Regions from separate parts of the Hamadaea sp. NPDC050747 genome, predicted to be linked through region 1. Evidence: riboswitches for the same ligand, from Rfam matches in the RefSeq annotation. Region 1 holds a riboswitch; the other holds the start of a gene.

Region 1 (5,561 bases):
CCGGGATCGTGATCGTCGCGGCGGCCGTGACCGCGCCCGGCGTCTTACCCTTGCCCTTGAGCAGGGCGTTGGTCTCCTTCTCACGGGCATCGGTCTGCGCGGCGGTCAACTCGTTCGGGTCGACCTTGCCGACGCTGCCGGGCTTCGCCTTCGCAGTGGCCGCGCCGCTCACAACCGGGTCGTAACAAGCCGCCGACGTCGCCGCGAACGCGCCCAACGCCACCGGTGAAGCATTGAGCACAAAGGCGGCCGCAGCGACCACCGCGAGTCCGGCCGCACGCTTCATGGGCTTACGCCCTGCGTCTGCCATGCCATCTCCTCCCCACGACACGCCGGTAGTCGTGTCGCGACAGTGCGCCCCGGGATCGGGGGTTCCTCGGACGCTACGGAGGATCGACGACGGTCGAGAATAGTACGCCCGGCCTTGACTGTCGCCGTGCTGCGGTCATCATCGTGGCAGAGACATCAGCCGATCATCGGATGCCGGGGTTACGCACCCCCGGGGCAGACCTGATAGAGTTGCGCCGCCTGCGGGTGTAGTTCAATGGCAGAACATCAGCTTCCCAAGCTGACAGTGAGGGTTCGATTCCCTTCACCCGCTCCATACGAAGAGCCCTGGTCGAGACCTAGATCTCCACCAGGGCTTTCGACTCTCCGGGGTCCCTTCCTTCTCGCCCCGTGGCGGCGACCCTGCAGCCGAGCCGCCTGCCCATGACGAAGACATGATCTTCGCGGTAGGGTCACGGGCCCAGTCGCGCTAATACTGAGCGTCGTCCGGCTGGCCACGGCCGAAGTCACCGTTCGGTAGGAGAGAAGATGAGACTGGTATCCGGGCTTGCCCTCCTGACGTTCGCGACTGGGCTAGCGGCCTGTACGCCGTCGGCTCCAGAACCGGTCGGGCCGAAGGCCAGCGCAGGGAGCGTGGTCGACTGCCGGCCTGATCAGGCGTCCGTCACCTGGGGTGCGAAGAGCACCGTCAAGGTTCTCACCGGCGCGAAGCAGCTGGAGATCAGTAGTTCCGGCGAGCGCAGTGTCGGCGTCGTACGGCCAGAGGCGCGGCTGGTGGCTGAGGTGGCCAACGGCCCGCGTGAGGAGGAATGGGTCCGTTGGTTGCTCGCACAGGCGAACAAGGATCTCGGCATTCCCGTCGATGAGGCGAAGAGCCCACCGCTGAGCGGCGTGGATTCGTTTCTGGACAACGTGAAAGTGCCCGGTCGGTACATCGGCTTCGTGGGCGTCGGCGAGCTGACGCTCCCGTTCACGGTCACTTGCGCAGGTCAGTCCGCGATCATGGGCGACGTTCACGCGTGGGACAACTCGACGACGGGCATCCTCCAGTGTTCGCGAACGCCGGAACCCGGCAGCTTCTCCGAGCTGGCTAAGAAGAACTACTGCTGTTAGCCGAAGCCGGCCTCGTCAGAGGTCGGCTTCGGCGCTCTCGAGGAGGCCGAGCGTCTCGCGTACGCGTCTGCCCCAGCGCTCGTGCGCGGCTTGGCGGCTGACGCCGGCGGCTCGGGCGATGAGTTCCCACGTGGCTCCCCAGCGGCGCAGACCCAGCACGGTGCCGAACGGGTCCAGCCCCAGCGCCAACTCGATTCGCAGTTGCAGCAGTCCCGTCGCGATGTCGCGGGTCGTCGCGGCGTCGCCTTGCTCTGCTTCCCATTCGGGCGTCCCGGGGAGGGGGCGCGGGCCGAGGATGCGGTCGGCCTGGCGGCTGGCCTCGTTTACGGCGGCCAGCCCGGCAGCGGTCACTGCCGGGCCGATGTCCGTCGTGCAGGCCTTCTCGATCATCATGCTGTCAAGGCTAGCTTGACACGCCCGGCGCCGTCAAGGAAACCTTGACGGATGGCGGCCACCCGCAGCAGCCGCCAGGTGAGGGCGATCAACATGCCGAACTCGGCGGCGGCCATGACGCGCTCGGTCAGGCCGATGGCGTACCGGTGGAGGAGGTAGGTGGAGGCGAGCATGGCCAGCGCGGCGGCTGCTCCGGCGGCGGTGAGTCGGCGAAAGCCCAGCCGCAGCCCGGCCGCCAGCAATGCGGCGAACGCGACGGTGGAGGCGTACCGGTGGACATAGCCGGTGGTGCTGAGCACCTCGCCCACCGGATCGGTCGGGACGACGGTGGCGACGAGGAGAGCGCCGCTCCAAACGCTGAGCAGCGCGGTGGCCAGCCGGTCGGCTCGATGGAGCGACGGCAGCAACGCCAAGGTGGCCAGCGCGGCGAGGCCCATGGCGGTCTCCACCGCCCCACCGCGATCAGCGGCCGCGTAGTCGCTGATGGTGTGGGCCCAAGGCGAAAGGCCGTTGCCGTCGAGGTGCCCGGCCACGGTCAGGAGCACCGACAAGAGGAATCCGAAGAGGACGAACGAAAGGCGAGTCATGCCGAGAATGCTCGTCGTACGCCGAGCGCGAGACATCGCCGTCGCGACGGGTTCAGCGCTCCGTCGTGCGAGCTAGGTGACTGTCCCGTAGGGGGCTACCGCTCGCCGCAGCGAGCGCTGGATCAGGGATCTCGGTCGAATCTTGGGGCAAGATTCGACCGAGATCCCTGATCCAGCGGGGAACGGGGGAACGCGGGAACGCGGGAACGCGGGAAAGCGCAGCCGTCAGGCGCCGTAGGGGCGGCCGTACCCGTAGATCGGTGCGGCGTCGATCTTTCGCATCATGATCGGTACGCCGGCTCGGGACGCGTGCACGATCCAGTTGTTGCCGACGTACATGCCGACGTGGTGGATGTCGGAGTAGTAGAAGACGAGGTCGCCGATACGCAGGTTGGCCCGTGACACGTGCTGGACCGAGTTCCACTGCGACTTCGCATTGTGCGGCAACGAGATGCCGGCCGCCTTCCACGCCGCCATCGTCAGGCCCGAGCAGTCGAAGGAGTCGGGTCCGTCGGCGCCCCAGACGTAGGGCTTGCTGATTTGGCGGCAGGCGTACTTGACCGCAGTGGCGGCCTTGCCACCCGGGTAGGTCGCCGGGCACGGGGCGGGGCGCAGGTCGCCGAGTCCGCCGGTGGTCGCGTACAACTTCTGGACCTGATCCTGCAGCGTCTTGATCTGGCTGTTGAGCTGCTTGGCCTGGTCGTTGAGCTTCTTCTCGGCGTCGGCGAGCGCGGCGATCTTGTCGTCGATCGGCTTCTTCTTGTTCGCCAGGTCGTCGCGCTTGGCGATGACATCCGACAGTTTGTCCTGCTGGATGCGCGAGAACTGGTCGAGCAGCACCAGCTGGTCCGTGACATCGGTCGGCGACTTGGCCGAGAGCAGGGCGTTCAGCTCGGTCGTGTTGCCGCCGGTGTACAGGTAGGCGGCGAACTCGCCGACTCGCGCGCTGGCCACGTGCAGTTCGAGCTCCAGCGGATCGAGCTGCTTCTTCAGTCCCTCGAGCCGCTTGCGTTCGGCGGTGAGCTTTTCCTTGGTGTCGTTGTGCTGCTCCAGCACGGGCTCGAGCTTGTTCCAGGCGTCGTCGATCTGCTTCTCCAGCGCGCTGACCGACGGGTCCGCCCGGACCGCCTCGCTGCTGAGCAGCATCCCCATCGTGGCGACGACCGAGAGCGCGAGAGTGATCAGGGCACGTTTCTTGCGGGTGGGTTGGCTGGCCACCGTGGGTGGGTCTCCTCTTCCACCGAGGACGTTCGCAGTCGCCCTCACCGCCTACCGGGTTAGCTGCCGGGTTCGCGCTGGAAGATGCGCTACCGCTGACGCGGATTCACCCCCGAGGCGACACGCGCCTCACTTACCTGGGTCCCCGGTCCACGACGGTGTCGCGGTTCGGCGGCGGCGCGAGGGGCCGCCCCGGATGGCCGACCGACTTCCTGCGCCTCGATGACTCTAAAGTCGTGCGTTATCAAACCGCAACCCGAGACGCGCGCGCACTTCAATGTGTAGTCAATGAATTACCCGACCGTGACGTAGACGTCGTCCAGAATGCCGTGAAACTGGTCGTTCCACGGCCCGATCCCCTTGCCGCCCAACCGGAGCGGATCGGAGTTCACAATGGACAACTGCGCGGGAATCACGGTGCTCGCCCGCAATTCACCGTCTACGAACAACGCCAGTCCGGTGCTTCGGCGTACGCAATCCAACCGATGCCACGCACCGTCCGCGACGGTGTGACGCCACTGCGCGACATAGATGCGGTTGACCCCGAAAACCAATCCCGCGACGACGCAACTGGGCAGGCCGGCGAAGTGATCCACCTGGAGTTTGTACTGGGTGCCCTGAGTCGAGAAGCCCTTCTGCACGATGTTCTCGCCGTCACTGGTGTCCTGCGGATCCAGCAACACCTGCGCGCCCCATGCGACGTCGGCCTGCCCTGGATTCAGCCACGGCCCCGGATCGCTCTCGAGGATCGCCCTCGGGCATTCGGCCTCGTCACCCGGACAGACCGGCGGATATCCGACCGCCACCGTGCCGGCGCGGGTCTTGGCTGTCAGAGCACCGCCCATCACCCCGACGGGGTGCAGCCGGAGAGTCCGATCAGCGTCCCAGATCGGATCCGCCAAGCCCGCGTCGAAGGCGTACCGGAGGGTGACGGCCTCACCGGCGGCCCGCCGCTGGTCCGGAGTGCGGACGGCGGCGGTCGGGCTGGCGGGAGCCGGGACGGTCGCGAGCAGAACGGCCAGCAGGCCGGCTCCGCTGCCCAGGCTGAGACGGAGACCCCTCATTGGGACAATTGTGCCGAAATTCGGCACAATTGTCCGTTAAAGCACGGAACGCGTCCCGCTGGGGCTGATCGGCATATTCGATATGTACGCCATTCGCACGTAGTCACCACTGTGCGGGGCGTGGACCATGAGCCCGTTACCGACGTATATGCCGACGTGATGATGATCGGAGTAGAAGAACACCAGGTCACCGGGTTGTAGGTTTGCCCGGCTCACGTAGTGCGACTCGTTCCACTGGGCGCCGGTGTAGTGCTCCAGGCTCTTGCCTGCCGCCGCCCACGCTGCCTTGGTCAAGCCCGAGCAGTCGTAGGAGTTCGGCCCGTCAGCGCCCCACACGTACGGCTTGCCGATGAGGGAGCACGCCCTCTTCACCGCGGTGGCGCGGGCACCACCCGGCAGCACCGGCGGGCAGACGCCGATCCGGAGGCTGCCACCGACCGTCGACGACCCGTACGCCTGGATGCGCAGCTTCTGCAGGCGATCCATCTCCGCTTGGATGGACTTCTTCTGCGCCGCCAACGCGGCATCCTGCTGGGCGAGCGTGGCGATGAGCTGGTCGAGCTGGGCCTTCTGCCCGTCATAGATGTCCCGCTGCGCCGCGACCCCCGCGATCGCCTGCTGCTGGGTCTGCGAGATCTGCTCCAGCGTCGTCAACTGGTCCAGGAACTGATCCGGCGACTTCGCGTTCAGCAGCCCGGTCAGCCGCGACGCCGGCCCGGTCATGTAGTAGGCGCTCGCCATGTCGGCGACCTGGCCGAGCGAGACCTGCACCTGGAGGCTGAGCGGCGCGATCTTCTTCTGAAGGTCGCGAGCCTTCTTCTGGTTCTTGGTCAGATCGTTGTGGACCTTGTTGTACTGCTCGATCGCGGGCTCGAGCTTCTCCCAGGCCTCGTTGATC
Region 2 (5,561 bases), on a different contig from region 1:
TCGAGGCCGGGGCACTTGTCGCCCTTGGCGAAGAAGCTGCTGCCGAGAAGCTGGTAGCCGGCGCAGACGGCGAAGACCACGGCGCGGTTCGCGGCCGCGCGGGCCAGCCCGCCGTCGTTGAGCAGCCGTTGCGCGGCGAGCGCCTGCGGACCGTCCTCGCCGCCGCCGAGCAGGTAGATGTCGCCCTGGTCGGGCAGCCGCTGGTCGGAGCGGACCTCGATGGTCTGGGCCGGGATGCCGCGGGCGCGGGCCCGGTGGGCCAGGATCAGCATGTTGCCACGGTCGCCGTAGGTGGAGAGCAGATCGGGGTAGACCCAGACGATCTGCAGCCCACCGTTCAGATCAGAGGCTTTGCTGTCAAAGGACACGATCCAGCTCCGCTCGGATGTCTTGGAACGCGGTGTAGTTGGCGATGACCTCCAGGCGGCCCTGCGGCACCGCTGCGACCGCGTCGGCGAAGGTCTTGACGTGCGTGAACGGCACGCCGTTGATCTCCAGCCGGACGGCCAGGTCCATCGCCCGATCGCCGCTCACGAGGACCTGGCGCCCCCGGAGCGGGCTGAAGTCCACGTCGTAGAGCCAGCTCGTGTCGAGCCCGTCGGGGTCGCGGGCGTTGATCGCCAGCAACGTCGGCGCGACGTCGGCCATCTCGAACGCCTCGAGCCAGCTCGCCGGGTTCTTCGCCAGCAGCAGCCGGACCAGCCGGCCGTCCCGCTCCACCTGGGCGTATCGGCCGGCGACGCTGGCCACCGAGCCGAGCCGGGGGATCGCGTCCACCGGATTCACCCCGAACCGGGCGGCCACGGCGAGCGCGGTCGCGGCGTTGCCCAGGTTCACCGTGCCGGGGAGCTGAAGCTTCACCTCGTGCGGTACGCCGTCCGGCGCGACCACCTCGCCGTCGAGCAACGTCCACTGTGGAGAAGGGCGGCGCAGGTCCCCGTTCGCGCAGGCCCAGCCGCCGGCCTCGCCACGCTGGATGTGACCGCCGCAGGCGGGGCAGACGTGTGAGTCGTCCTGCCAGCGTTGCCCCGCCGAGAACCAGGTGACCTCGTCGGCCGGGTGGGCGCCCGCGGCGTACACCACCATCGGGTCGTCGGCGTTCGCCACGACGTGCACCGCGGGGTGCGAGGCGAGCGCCTGCCGCCAGAGGTCGGCCATCATGGCGACCTCCTTGGCCCGGTCGAGCTGGTCGCGCGACAGGTTCAGCAACGCCACCACCCGGGGCTGGGTCGCCTGGATGACCTGAGCCAGGTAGTGCTCGTCCACTTCGAGCACCGCGTAGCGGGTCGTCCCGGCACGGGCCAGCGCGGAGGTGTGCCCGGTCGGCATGTTCGCGCCGAACGAGTTGGTCGCGACCTCGCCGAGGACGCCCAGCGCCGCGGCGGTGAACCGGGTCGTGGTCGTCTTGCCGTTGGTGCCGGAGACCAGCGCGATCTCGCGGCCGGCCGCCAGATGGGCCAGCAGATCGGGATCGATCATCATGCCGAGCCGGCCGCCGATGACCGAGCCGTCGCCGCGCCCGGTAGCGCGCGACAGCGCGGCCGCCGTCTTCGAGACGGAAACGGCGAAGGCCGTACGCAGCGGCAGCTTCTTCTCGTCCGACACGCGGCTAGAGTACGCGATCTGTTTTCGTGATTGGTTGTGTGCCTTGAATCACGGACATCTCGGGCAATCTGCCGGGACAATACGGGCGCCCGTCGTTCCGGGGAGACATTTTGGCTGGTCAGGGGCTACGTCGCGGGCTTGGCTGACTGCCGGTCATGCACTAGAAACGCAGGCGCCGGTCGATGACCGGTGAACGCTCCGGTCCCGCCGAGCCCTGCCCGGCCGGGCGTTGACCCCCAGCACAGCACCGGGCAGGGGTGGGGGACCCACTGACGCCTCGCTGTCCCAGCCGGGCGTCGGCCTCGTCCGCACGAGGCTCGGGGTGAAGCCGCCCTCCAGCGGCCGGGCAACCTTCCGCGCCCGAACCCGACAGCTCACCTCACAGGCGTGCTGAAGGGAACCCCCATGCGGTACTCCTCCTGGGAGCGTGCTCGAAGTCTCCTGTTCGGCAGCCACCGGCGTCGCCTGGTCACCGTCGGAGCGGCGGCGGTCACGGCCGCGGCCGTCGGCATTCCCGCCCTCGCGGCGGGGCCGCACCCGACGCCCACCGGCCTGACGGCTCCGGCGCTCTCGGTGCTTGCCTCTGCGTCGTCGTCCTCGCCCACGCCTCCGGCGTCTCCCTCGGTGTCCGCGTCTCCAACTCCGTCCGCCTCTGCGTCCGCGCCTGCCTCGAAGCCGGCGGCCCCCAGGAAGGCGACGGCTACCGCGACGGCGGCGACCAAGGCGGCGATCGTCCTGCGCGAGGTGGCGAAGCTCAAGGGTTCGCCCTACGTGTTCGGCGCGACCGGGCCACGCACCTTCGACTGCGCCGGGCTCACTCAGTTCGTGTACGCCAAGATCGGCGTCAAGCTCGTCAACTACGTGCCGACGCAGCTGGCCAAGGCGAAGGTCGTCCCCCACTCGAAGCAGCGCCCCGGCGACCTCATCTTCTTCCTGAGCGGCGACTTCGCTTACCACGTCGGCATCTACGCCGGGAACCACAAGATGTGGGACGCCCCGACCGAGGGGCAGGCCGTCGGCCTGCACGAGATCTGGGACGACGGGTACGTCGTCGGTCAGTTTTACTGATTTTTCGGCCGAGGTCCGGCTCGTCCGATCGGAGGAGTACGCCGAACGGGCGGGCCGGACGACTTCTGTGGGCTGTGTCACCGGCCGAACCGGACATCGCGGCAGGCAATTTCGGACATCGATGCCTGGACCGCTCGGCCGGGGTAGTTTTCCCAGCTGACAGCGCCCTTTCAGGTTCTTGGCGAACTCGCAGGCTCTTGAGTAGAAACGATCCGCCGGTCGGGTTCACCCGGGCGGCGGCGCCGCGGATACGCCGAGTCCCGCCCGTTCGCGGTGCCCACCCCACCGAAGCAGTGGATGGGCGGGAGCGGAGGAACCACCTTCGCCGGACCTGCCCGCAGATCGGTTTTCCAGCTCGGTTCGCCGGCCTGGTTCCCCGGATCGGTTCGCAGGCCGGCTCGGGGTGAAGCCATGCCGTCCCTGGACGCCGTGGCCGGGCCACCTTCCCGCCCGAACCCGACAGCTCACTTCGCAGGCGTGCCGGAAGGACGACGATGAAGTCACAGCTCAGGCGGCGTACCGCCGGACTCGTGCTGGCCGTCGGCACGGGCATCCTGGCCGGGACGCTGACGGGAACCCCTACTCAAGCCTCCTCGGTGGACTCGGCCACTGCCCCGACTACCACCGCCCAGGCCACCACCGCCCCGGCGACCGGCGTCGGCGCGGCCGACACGGTCGTGACGGAGAACGCGGTCACCGCCACGAGCGCGACCGCGATGAGCACGACCGCCGCGACCTTCACCGTCGCGCCGACCGCCGTCAGTTCCCGGGCGGCCAAGGCCGCGAAGGTGATCGCGCTGGCGAAGCAGTACAGCGGCCGTCCGTACCGCTGGGGCGCCGCCGGACCCAAGCGGTTCGACTGCACCGGGTACACGAAGTTCATCTACAAGAAGGTCGGCGTCAAGCTCCCCCACAGCGGCGCCCAGGGCAAGAAGGGGAAGAAGGTCTCCCGGGCCAAGGCGCTCCCCGGTGACCTGGTGATCTTCCGCAACTCCAGCGGCCGCGTCTACCACGTCGGCATCTACGCCGGCGGCAACAAGATGTACGACGCCCCGACCTACGGCAAGAAGACCGGCCTGCACCGCATCTGGAGCAAAAAGGTCGAGTTCCGCCGGGTGTTGTTCTAGACCTCTCACCCATCCCCTGAAAGCAGCCGGGCCCGCACCAGTGGTGCGGGCCTTGCTGTGCCGGGGACGCTTAACTCGTGCTTAACGAGCGGTAATGGCATCGGTGACGGTGATGTCGGAAACCGGACCATGTTGATCTTCATAGGGCCCCTCCACCCGAACGTACCTCTCGTGACCTGGCCAAACGGGGAGGGCTCGGGGCGTCGGGAGCGTCGATTTTGGTTGACGGTGGAGGGAAGTGGAGTAAAGTGGGGCCCACTGGTGGGGCTGGGAGGCCCGGCCGGCCGGGGGAGCGGCTCGCCGCGAACGAGCTGATCCCGTCTGCGTCATCGGGGGGTGGGGCCGATGTTTCTCGGCACGCATACCCCTCGCCTGGACGACAAGGGCCGGTTGATCCTTCCGGCGAAGTTCCGGGACGAGCTGGCGGGAGGTGTCGTGATCACTAAAGGGCAGGAGCGCTGTCTCTACGTGTTCCCGGTCGCCGAGTTCCAGCGATACGCCGCCGAGCAGTCGGCCCGTCCGATGAGTGACAAGGCGGCCCGGGCCTACACCCGGGTGCTGTTCTCCGGCGCTCACGACGAGGTCCCCGACAAACAGGGCCGGGTCACCATTCCGCCGACGCTCCGAGCGTACGCGGGACTGGAGCGAGACCTGGTGGTGATCGGCGCGAGCACTCGTGTCGAGATCTGGGACAACGCCGCCTGGGAGGCGTACCTCGCCGAGAGCGAGGAGGCCTTCTCGGACGTCGACACCGCCGGTGACGCCGGCCTGCCGACGGAGGCGGGGTGACGCCGGCCAGACGGTGAGCGCCAGGCGCCTGGAAGCGATGCCGCGAACATCGCAGCACCGGGCACGAAACCGGCGTACCGCGAGATCTCCAGCCGCTTGTCGGCTCCTGGCGCCACTTCCCCGGCGCCAGGCGTACTGCTCTCTCGAACCCCTTGGGAACGGGGAACAAGAGGTGCGAGAAGCGGATGGGGATCTGGCGGTACGCCGGGATCAACGAGAGCAGAACAGCAGGGGGTCGAGATGCAGCAGCCGCGGGGCAAGCACGTGCCCGTCCTGCTCGAACGCTGCCTCGACCTGCTGGCTCCCGCGCTCACCGTCGACCGCGCCCAGCGGGCCGGCGGCCGGACCTACCACGTCGACGCGACCCTCGGCCTGGGCGGCCACGCCGAAGCCGTGCTCCAACGCCACCCCGAGACGGTTCTCATCGGACTCGACCGGGACACCGAGGCGCTGGAGCACTCCCGGCGGCGGCTGGCTCCCTTCGCCGACCGCGTTCATCTGGTGCACGCCGTGTATGACGAGCTTCCGCGCGTCCTGCGGGATCTCCGGATCGCCCGGATCGACTCGATCCTGTTCGACCTGGGCGTCTCCTCGTTGCAGCTCGACGAGGCGGACCGGGGTTTCGCGTACGCGCAGGACGCCCCGCTCGACATGCGGATGGACCAGACCCGGGGCATGACGGCCGAGCAGGTGGTCAACACCTACGACGCCGGTCAGCTGGCCCGGGTGCTGCGGGTCTACGGCGAGGAGAAGTTCGCGTCCCGGATCGCGGCATCGATCCTCAAGGAACGGGCGAAAGGCCCGCTCACCAGCTCGGCTCGGTTGGCTGAACTGGTTCGCGACGCCATCCCGGCGGCCGCCCGGCGTACCGGGGGACATCCGGCGAAGCGGACCTTCCAGGCCCTGCGCATCGAGGTGAATCGGGAACTGGTGGTGCTGGAGGCGGCACTGCCCGCGGCGCTGGACGTTTTA

The links. Region 1 has a riboswitch for cyclic di-AMP ahead of AB0H43_RS01540 (NlpC/P60 family protein). Riboswitches for the same ligand answer to the same signal wherever they lie in the genome.
Region 2: another riboswitch for cyclic di-AMP. It lies ahead of AB0H43_RS29885 (C40 family peptidase); the one in region 1 lies ahead of AB0H43_RS01540 (NlpC/P60 family protein).

What each region holds. Positions count from the first base shown of each region.
Region 1 is NZ_JBFAHM010000001.1:321,179-326,739, reverse strand. Features, by position in the region: gene AB0H43_RS01565 (zinc metalloprotease) at 1-310, opposite strand, end outside; tRNA gene AB0H43_RS01560 (tRNA-Gly) at 531-604, shown strand; gene AB0H43_RS01555 (hypothetical protein) at 922-1,401, shown strand; gene AB0H43_RS01550 (hypothetical protein) at 1,417-1,794, opposite strand; gene AB0H43_RS01545 (DUF998 domain-containing protein) at 1,791-2,381, opposite strand; gene AB0H43_RS01540 (NlpC/P60 family protein) at 2,607-3,599, opposite strand; cyclic di-AMP (ydaO/yuaA leader) riboswitch at 3,634-3,783, opposite strand; gene AB0H43_RS01535 (LamG domain-containing protein) at 3,893-4,663, opposite strand; gene AB0H43_RS01530 (NlpC/P60 family protein) at 4,700-5,561, opposite strand, start outside.
Region 2 is NZ_JBFAHM010000013.1:236,141-241,701, reverse strand. Features, by position in the region: gene AB0H43_RS29900 (glutamine amidotransferase) at 1-368, opposite strand, end outside; gene AB0H43_RS29895 (MurT ligase domain-containing protein) at 358-1,587, opposite strand; cyclic di-AMP (ydaO/yuaA leader) riboswitch at 1,833-2,005, shown strand; gene AB0H43_RS29890 (NlpC/P60 family protein) at 2,011-2,673, shown strand; cyclic di-AMP (ydaO/yuaA leader) riboswitch at 2,947-3,165, shown strand; gene AB0H43_RS29885 (C40 family peptidase) at 3,168-3,800, shown strand; gene mraZ (division/cell wall cluster transcriptional repressor MraZ) at 4,146-4,589, shown strand; partial or broken gene rsmH (16S rRNA (cytosine(1402)-N(4))-methyltransferase RsmH) at 4,830-5,561, shown strand, end outside.